DNA from 3 places in the Salmonella sp. A1325 genome. Region 3 is predicted to be linked to each of the others. Evidence: predicted binding sites of a transcription regulator. Region 3 holds the regulator's gene; each other region holds the start of a gene.
The links. Region 3 encodes CRP, which controls carbon source genes, mostly activating them, when cyclic AMP is high. Its sites were predicted from a motif close to ATGTGANNNNNNTCACAT; they were not measured.
Positions count from the first base shown of each region.

Region 1: a site for CRP is predicted at 1,480-1,497, ahead of focA (formate transporter FocA). Genes of this name have one in related genera too.
Region 2: a site for CRP is predicted at 1,239-1,256, ahead of hpt (hypoxanthine phosphoribosyltransferase). Genes of this name have one in related genera too.

Region 1 is NZ_JAMLWO010000007.1:172,501-174,776, forward strand. Features, by position in the region: gene pflB (formate C-acetyltransferase) at 1-504, opposite strand, end outside; gene focA (formate transporter FocA) at 564-1,421, opposite strand; gene ycaO (30S ribosomal protein S12 methylthiotransferase accessory factor YcaO) at 1,826-2,276, opposite strand, start outside.
Region 2 is NZ_JAMLWO010000009.1:85,460-87,735, reverse strand. Features, by position in the region: gene NAZ64_RS17005 (glucose/quinate/shikimate family membrane-bound PQQ-dependent dehydrogenase) at 1-1,178, opposite strand, end outside; gene hpt (hypoxanthine phosphoribosyltransferase) at 1,384-1,920, shown strand; gene can (carbonate dehydratase) at 1,978-2,276, opposite strand, start outside.
Region 3 is NZ_JAMLWO010000004.1:15,726-18,001, reverse strand. Features, by position in the region: gene NAZ64_RS09465 (YccS/YhfK family putative transporter) at 1-1,072, opposite strand, end outside; gene crp (cAMP-activated global transcriptional regulator CRP) at 1,121-1,753, opposite strand; gene NAZ64_RS09455 (OsmC family protein) at 2,061-2,276, shown strand, end outside.

The sequences.
Region 1 (2,276 bases), on a different contig from region 3:
ACCGGTCAGAACGCCGGATTTACGGCAACGCAGGATGTCCGGAGTATAAACGTCGAATACGCCCTGGTTGTGGGTCTTACGGTATTCGGTGAAGATTTTTTTGATCATTGGGTCCAGCTCGCGATTGTACGCTTTGCAGGAACCTTCAACCATTTTGATGCCGCCGAACGGGATAATCGCACGCTTCAGCGGAGCTTCAGTCTGCAGACCAACAATTTTCTCAAGCGCTTTGTTGATGTAGCCAGCGTCGTGAGAAGTGATGGTGGAAGCAACGGAGGTGTCAAAGTCAACAGGCGCGTGAGTGCGGTTTTCCTGTTTAACGCCTTCCATTACGCTGTCCCACAGCTTGGTGGTCGCGTCAGTAGCGCCAGCCAGGAAGGACTCGTCACCCTCATACGGAGTGTAGTTTTTCTGAATGAAGTCACGGACGTTTACTTCATTCTGCCAGTCACCTTTGGTAAAACCTTCCCAGGCTGTGGCTAACTTTTCATTAAGCTCGGACATGTAACACCTACCTTCTTAAGTGGATTTTTTATTTACTGCGTGTAATGGGCATCAACAGATTAATGATGCTCGTTACCACGCAGGTAAATGACCCAGTATGTCAACCCGACCAACAAACCGCCGCCGATAATATTACCGATCGTGACCGGAATCAGGTTATCAGTGATGAAGCTCATCACGGTCAGGTGAGAAAAACTTTCCGGAGACGAACCGACTGCGGTCCAAAACTCCGGTGTAGCGAAATCGCGTATTACAATACCCATAGGAATCATAAACATGTTTGCGATACTGTGCTCAAAACCGCTGGCGACAAACATGGCGACGGGCAGTACCATGATGAACGCTTTGTCCATCAGGCTACGACCTGAGTAGCTCATCCACACGGCCAGACAAACCATCAGGTTCGCCAGAATACCGAGGCAGACAGCTTCAATAAAAGTGTGGTGCATTTTGTGGTCGGCGGTTTGCAGGACGTTAAGTCCCCATTGACCGTTGGCAGTCATATACTCGCCGGAAAGCCACATCAGTAACACGAAAAGCAGAGCGCCAATCAGGTTACCAAAATAGACGTTTAACCAGTTTTTAGCCAGTTGCCCCCAGGTGATGCGACCGCTAGCTTTAGCTACAACGATCAGAACAGTAGAGGTGAAAAGATCAGCGCCGCAAATAACACAGAGAATCAGTCCCAAAGAGAAACAGATACCCCCGATAAGTTTCGCCATGCCATAAGGCATCGCGCCAGTACCGGTTGTCGCAGTAATATAAAAAACAAAGGCAATTGAAATGAATACGCCGGCGGTAATCGCCAGATAGAAAGTCTTAAGCGGATGTTTCGTTGCTTTATAGACGCCTGCTTCTTCAGCCACTTTGGCCATTGCTGCAGGGAGTAAAAGGTCAAAAGGGTTGTCAGCTTTCACACTAACTCTCTCTTTATTAAGTCGGCGACGAGATACTAACAAAGCATTATAGATGAGAATTTGATATAGATCATATCTCGCCTGGCTTATAGGCCCGTAAGTCGCATGGCTTTTATGCAATTACGGTGTAACTTTTTGATTATCCTAATAAAAATAAATTTTAAAAATTATAAATAGAGTTGAATTTTTTCCTGGCTCCTCCTGCTGCACGGTTAATTAATATGGAGTAATCAACAAATAAAGTAACATCACTATGTCAATTAATTTAATGTCAACAACCAATATTTAACCTTGTTATTACATTTTTCGCCGTTTAGTGAAAATAAATAAAACGGGGCCGCAAAGGTGCCCCGTAATATAACGCAGCCGAGAGGGTAAACCTACCCTAAGTCATTCATATGGCCTTATTTTGACCAGTATGCCGCTTTCGCGCGCTGTAATTTATCATACGCTTTTAACAAGGACTGATGCGCCGGGAACGCTTGTAGATCGTGGTCGACAGCCGGTAGTCCATAAAAAGCCGCTTCACCGCTAAGCGCGGCGCTGGCGGCTTCTACAGCCTCTGCGCCATACATTTTTATAAAAGCATTGAGATATTGCAGCGGCTGACGCGCATCTTCTTGCGACAGGAGCAGCAGCGTTTGCAGGCAACGGTAATAGTTTGCGCGTGCCGGACTAAAGACCGACGAATTGAACTCCATCGTCCATTCTGTCCAGATTAGCGCCTGCTCCAAATCGCCGCCCGCTAACGCTAACATTGCTTTTAATTCGCCGACGCGCAGTGTATACCAACCATTGTCCGCTCCGGTCGCCAGACCCAACAGTTCACGCACGCGGGTGAAATCGTCAAAACCT
Region 2 (2,276 bases), on a different contig from region 3:
TCATCGGCTGGAATCGCGTTCGGATCTTTCGCCCCCGGATCGAAGGCCCACAGTAGCTTACCGGTATTAACGTCAAAACCACGGATAACGCCGGACGTTTCGCGGGTAGAGAAGTTATCCGTGACCGAACCGGCAATGACGATCGTTTTATCGGTGATAATCGGCGGCGACGTCGGTTCATACAGTCCCGGCGTGGTGTCCGGCATATTGGTTTGCAGATTCAGGACGCCTTTATTGGCGAAGGTTTCACACAGCTTGCCGGTTTCGGCATTCACCGCGAAAAGGCGACCGTCATTGACCGGGAGGATAATGCGGCGCGGACAGTCGGCGATGACCTCCGGCGAGGCGGTATCCGCTTTGGCCTCATGATAAGAGACGCCGCGGCAGGTCACATGCTGGAAAGACGAATCGGTCTTCAACTGAGGATCAAAATGCCACTTCTCTTTACCGCTGGCGGCGTCCAGTGCGAACAGACGCTGGTGAGCCGTACACAGGTAGAGCGTATCGCCGACTTTAATCGGGGTCACTTCGTTGGTGATTTCGCCCGGATCGTTGGGTTGTTTCAGATCGCCGGTGCGGAAGACCCACGCTTCTTTCAGTTGGTGAACGTTATCCGCAGTGATCTGTTTCAGCGGCGAATAGCGTTGGCCTTCCTGATTACGTCCATAGGCCGGCCAGTCTTCGTCGGCGATCGACGAGCTTGTTGCGGCGGGCGTGGCGTCGGCGCGAAGCGTACCGTTGATCTCCTGCGGGTCGTTGAAGCCAGCCCAGGTCAGAATGCCGCCGCTAATCAGCAGCGCCACGACCAGCGCCGCCACTGCGCCGCTGGAAGGAACCACCAGCCGATGCCAGACAAACGGCAATATTAGCCAGATGCCGAAAAACACCAAAATATCGCTACGCGGCGTGAGCGCCCAGAAGTCGAACCCGACTTCCCACACGCCCCAAATCATTGTCGCCAGCAGCAAGGCGGCATACAGCCACAGCGCGGCACGTTTACTGCGCCATAGCAATCCGGCCACAACCAGCATCACGAGGCCCGCGATGGGGTAGTACCAGGAACCGCCAATAGCAACCAGCCAGACACCTCCGATAAGAAGATACAGCCCGCAAAGTGCTGCAAAGAGGGCCGTCAGCGTCACGAGTAATCGTGGCGATCGTGCGTTATTTTCTGCCATAAAAAGACACCATCCCAAATTGTTAATTTTTTAGTAGCAATTAAGTATAGGAATTAACATGTGTGATCGTCATCACAAAATGAGCTTTCTTATCAAATGCCGCGAATGAATACGTTTGCTGTTATACTGCGTGCCTTGCGCGTCAATGCGGCGTTATTAGTCACCGGCATTGAGTGATTTGTTTTTAAATCATATGGTTATAAATATGAAACATACTGTTGAAGTCATGATCCCCGAAGCGGAGATCAAAGCACGTATTGCCGAGCTGGGTCGTCAGATTACCGAACGTTATAAAGACAGCGGCAGTGAAATGGTGCTGGTAGGTCTGTTGCGTGGCTCATTTATGTTTATGGCGGACCTGTGCCGTGAAGTCCAGGTTCCTCATGAAGTCGATTTTATGACCGCCTCCAGTTATGGTAGCGGCATGTCCACCACCCGCGACGTGAAAATCCTCAAAGATCTGGATGAGGATATTCGCGGTAAAGACGTGCTGATTGTCGAAGACATTATTGATTCCGGTAATACGCTGTCGAAGGTCCGTGAAATCCTGGGCCTGCGCGAGCCGAAATCGCTGGCGATTTGTACGCTGCTGGATAAACCGTCTCGTCGCGAAGTGGACGTGCCGGTTGAGTTCGTTGGCTTTTCGATTCCGGACGAATTTGTAGTCGGTTACGGTATCGACTACGCCCAGCGTTATCGCCATCTACCGTATGTTGGTAAAGTGGTGCTGCTGGACGAGTAAGAGCAGAAATGCCGGATGGCGTCGCTAAAGCGACTTATCCGGCCTATAGCTAATGGCTTATTGGTGGGGAATGTATTTCAGACTTAGGGCGGAGATACCCTTATGATAGCCGTTCTCCAGCGTTTTTTTGTTGGTGGCGGTGACGTCAAGATCGCGCAGCAGGCCATCATTGATACTGTACGCCCAGCCGTGAATGGTCACATTCTGCCCGCGTTTCCACGCTGACTGCATAATGGTGGAATGCCCCAGGTTATAGACCTGCTCCATGACGTTCAATTCATAGAGCGCGTCCAGACGTTGCTCTTCGGGCATTTTTCCCAACAGCGAGCTATGTTTAAGCCAGATGTCGCGGATAT
Region 3 (2,276 bases):
ACATATAATTTTTCAGCGCCGGAAGTAGCGGCAAACGACGCTGTTTATCGGCCATCAGGTCGCGGGCGTACAGCGGTCGCTGAGTACGCAGCACACGGGCGATTCGACTGAAGTGCCAATAGCAGAACTGGCCTACCGGATTTTCAGGATGCTGATTGGCGATCTTCTCCAGAGCGCCAATCTGTTTTTCCATGGAGAAGCGCGTCGGCAGACGATGATAAAGAATGTCATCCGCCAGCACGCGCAGGCGGGCGGCGACCGTTTGCGCATTCCAGCGAATCACCTCTTCCGCATGGCTGCGTTCTACCAGTTTCTGTACCTCTTCCGGCTGATGCAAGCTGACGGAGATGTGCTCCTGCAAATCCATCGCTTCCTGAAAAGCCCGTAGTAGACGCTTGTAATCATTATTGTTGTGCGCCGAAAGCATATGCATCTGTTGGTAACACTGGGTAATGAGATCGACCGCTTTTTGCTGGCGTATCAGCAGGGGAGGCAGCGCTTTTTCCGGATCGATATGTTGGGTGAGCAGGCTGTATTTCGCTTCGCAATAATCGGCCAGTTCACGGTATAACAAACTCAATGACTCGCGCAGCGGCTGTTCGCGCCATAGCCAGAACCAAAACCAGTTAAACACGCCGTACCATAGCGTGCCCAGCGCATAAATGAGCAGTGGCTCCCAGACGGGCATGTATCCCGCAAGACTCAGGGTAAAGATGGCGGCAATCAGCGACGCTGGCAGTAGCCGCGCGTGAAGCGGGCTAATTTCCGCCGTCACGCCAAGCACCAGCGTGAGCCCGGTCAGGATCAACGGCAGGGGGATGGATTCCGCCAGCAGAAGTTGCGTTACCAGACTGCATCCGGCGAACAGCGACGCGCCGATGATCAGGCGTTTAAAAAAGCGTTTGTGCGGGGTATCCAGACCTGCAATGTTGCAGCAGGCGGGAACGAGAGAGAAAAGCAAGCCCAGGTGTAGCTGGCCTATCAATAAACCAACAGCCACAGGCAGGCACAGCACCAGCGTTTGCCGTAGTGCGTAATTAATCTCTGGGTGATAAATCAGTCTTCGCCACATCGATGCAAACAAAAATGGCGCATGATAAAACGCGCCATTCTGACGGAATTAACGGGTGCCGTAGACGACGATGGTCTTGCCATGCGCGGAGATCAGGTTTTGATCTTCCAGCATTTTCAAAATACGACCAACGGTTTCGCGGGAGCAGCCGACGATCTGGCCGATTTCCTGACGGGTGATTTTGATCTGCATCCCATCCGGGTGCGTCATGGCATCGGGCTGTTTCGCCAGATTCAGCAGCGTCTGAGCGATACGCCCGGTGACGTCAAGGAAGGCGAGGTTACCTACTTTTTCAGAGGTGACTTGTAAGCGACGAGCCATCTGGGAAGAGAGGCGCATCAGAATATCCGGGTTGACCTGGATTAATTGGCGAAATTTTTTGTAGGAAATTTCAGCGACCTCACATGCGGTTTTCGCACGTACCCAGGCGCTGCGTTCCTGACCTTCTTCAAACAGGCCCAGTTCACCAATAAAATCACCCTGATTCAGATAAGAAAGGATCATTTCTTTCCCTTCCTCATCTTTGATCAGCACTGCCACGGAGCCTTTAACGATGTAGTACAGCGTTTCTGCTTTTTCACCCTGGTGAATCAGCGTGCTCTTTGACGGGTACTTATGAATGTGGCAATGAGACAAGAACCATTCAAGAGTCGGGTCTGTTTGCGGTTTGCCAAGCACCATGCGCGGTTATCCTCTGTTATAAGCTGTCTCCAGAGCCAGAAAACGGCACTGTCTCTGGGGTTGCAAAAATATACTTCCCGCTACCTGGGAAGGGGGCTACGAAAATAGATTGTAGCCTGTAATGTGATGTCCTCTGCATACATGCAGTACGTCAATGTATTACTGTAGCATCTTGTCTGTTTTAGCATAGCTTTCGCCGTGTGTCTCCTGGTGTCTCGCTTCAGCATGACCCAGGTCGCCTTCCATTGCGACTTTTGTTGTATGCGCGTAATCTTTCAGGAAAATTGAAACATTGGAGTTACGAAATATGCAAGCGCGTGTAAAGTGGGTTGAAGGGCTCACGTTCCTCGGAGAGTCCTCCTCCGGCCACCAGATTTTAATGGATGGCAACTCCGGTGACAAAGCGCCGAGTCCGATGGAGATGGTATTAATGGCGGCTGGCGGATGTAGCGCTATTGATGTGGTATCAATCCTGCAAAAGGGCCGTCAGAATGTCACCAACTGCGAAGTGAAGCTGACATCC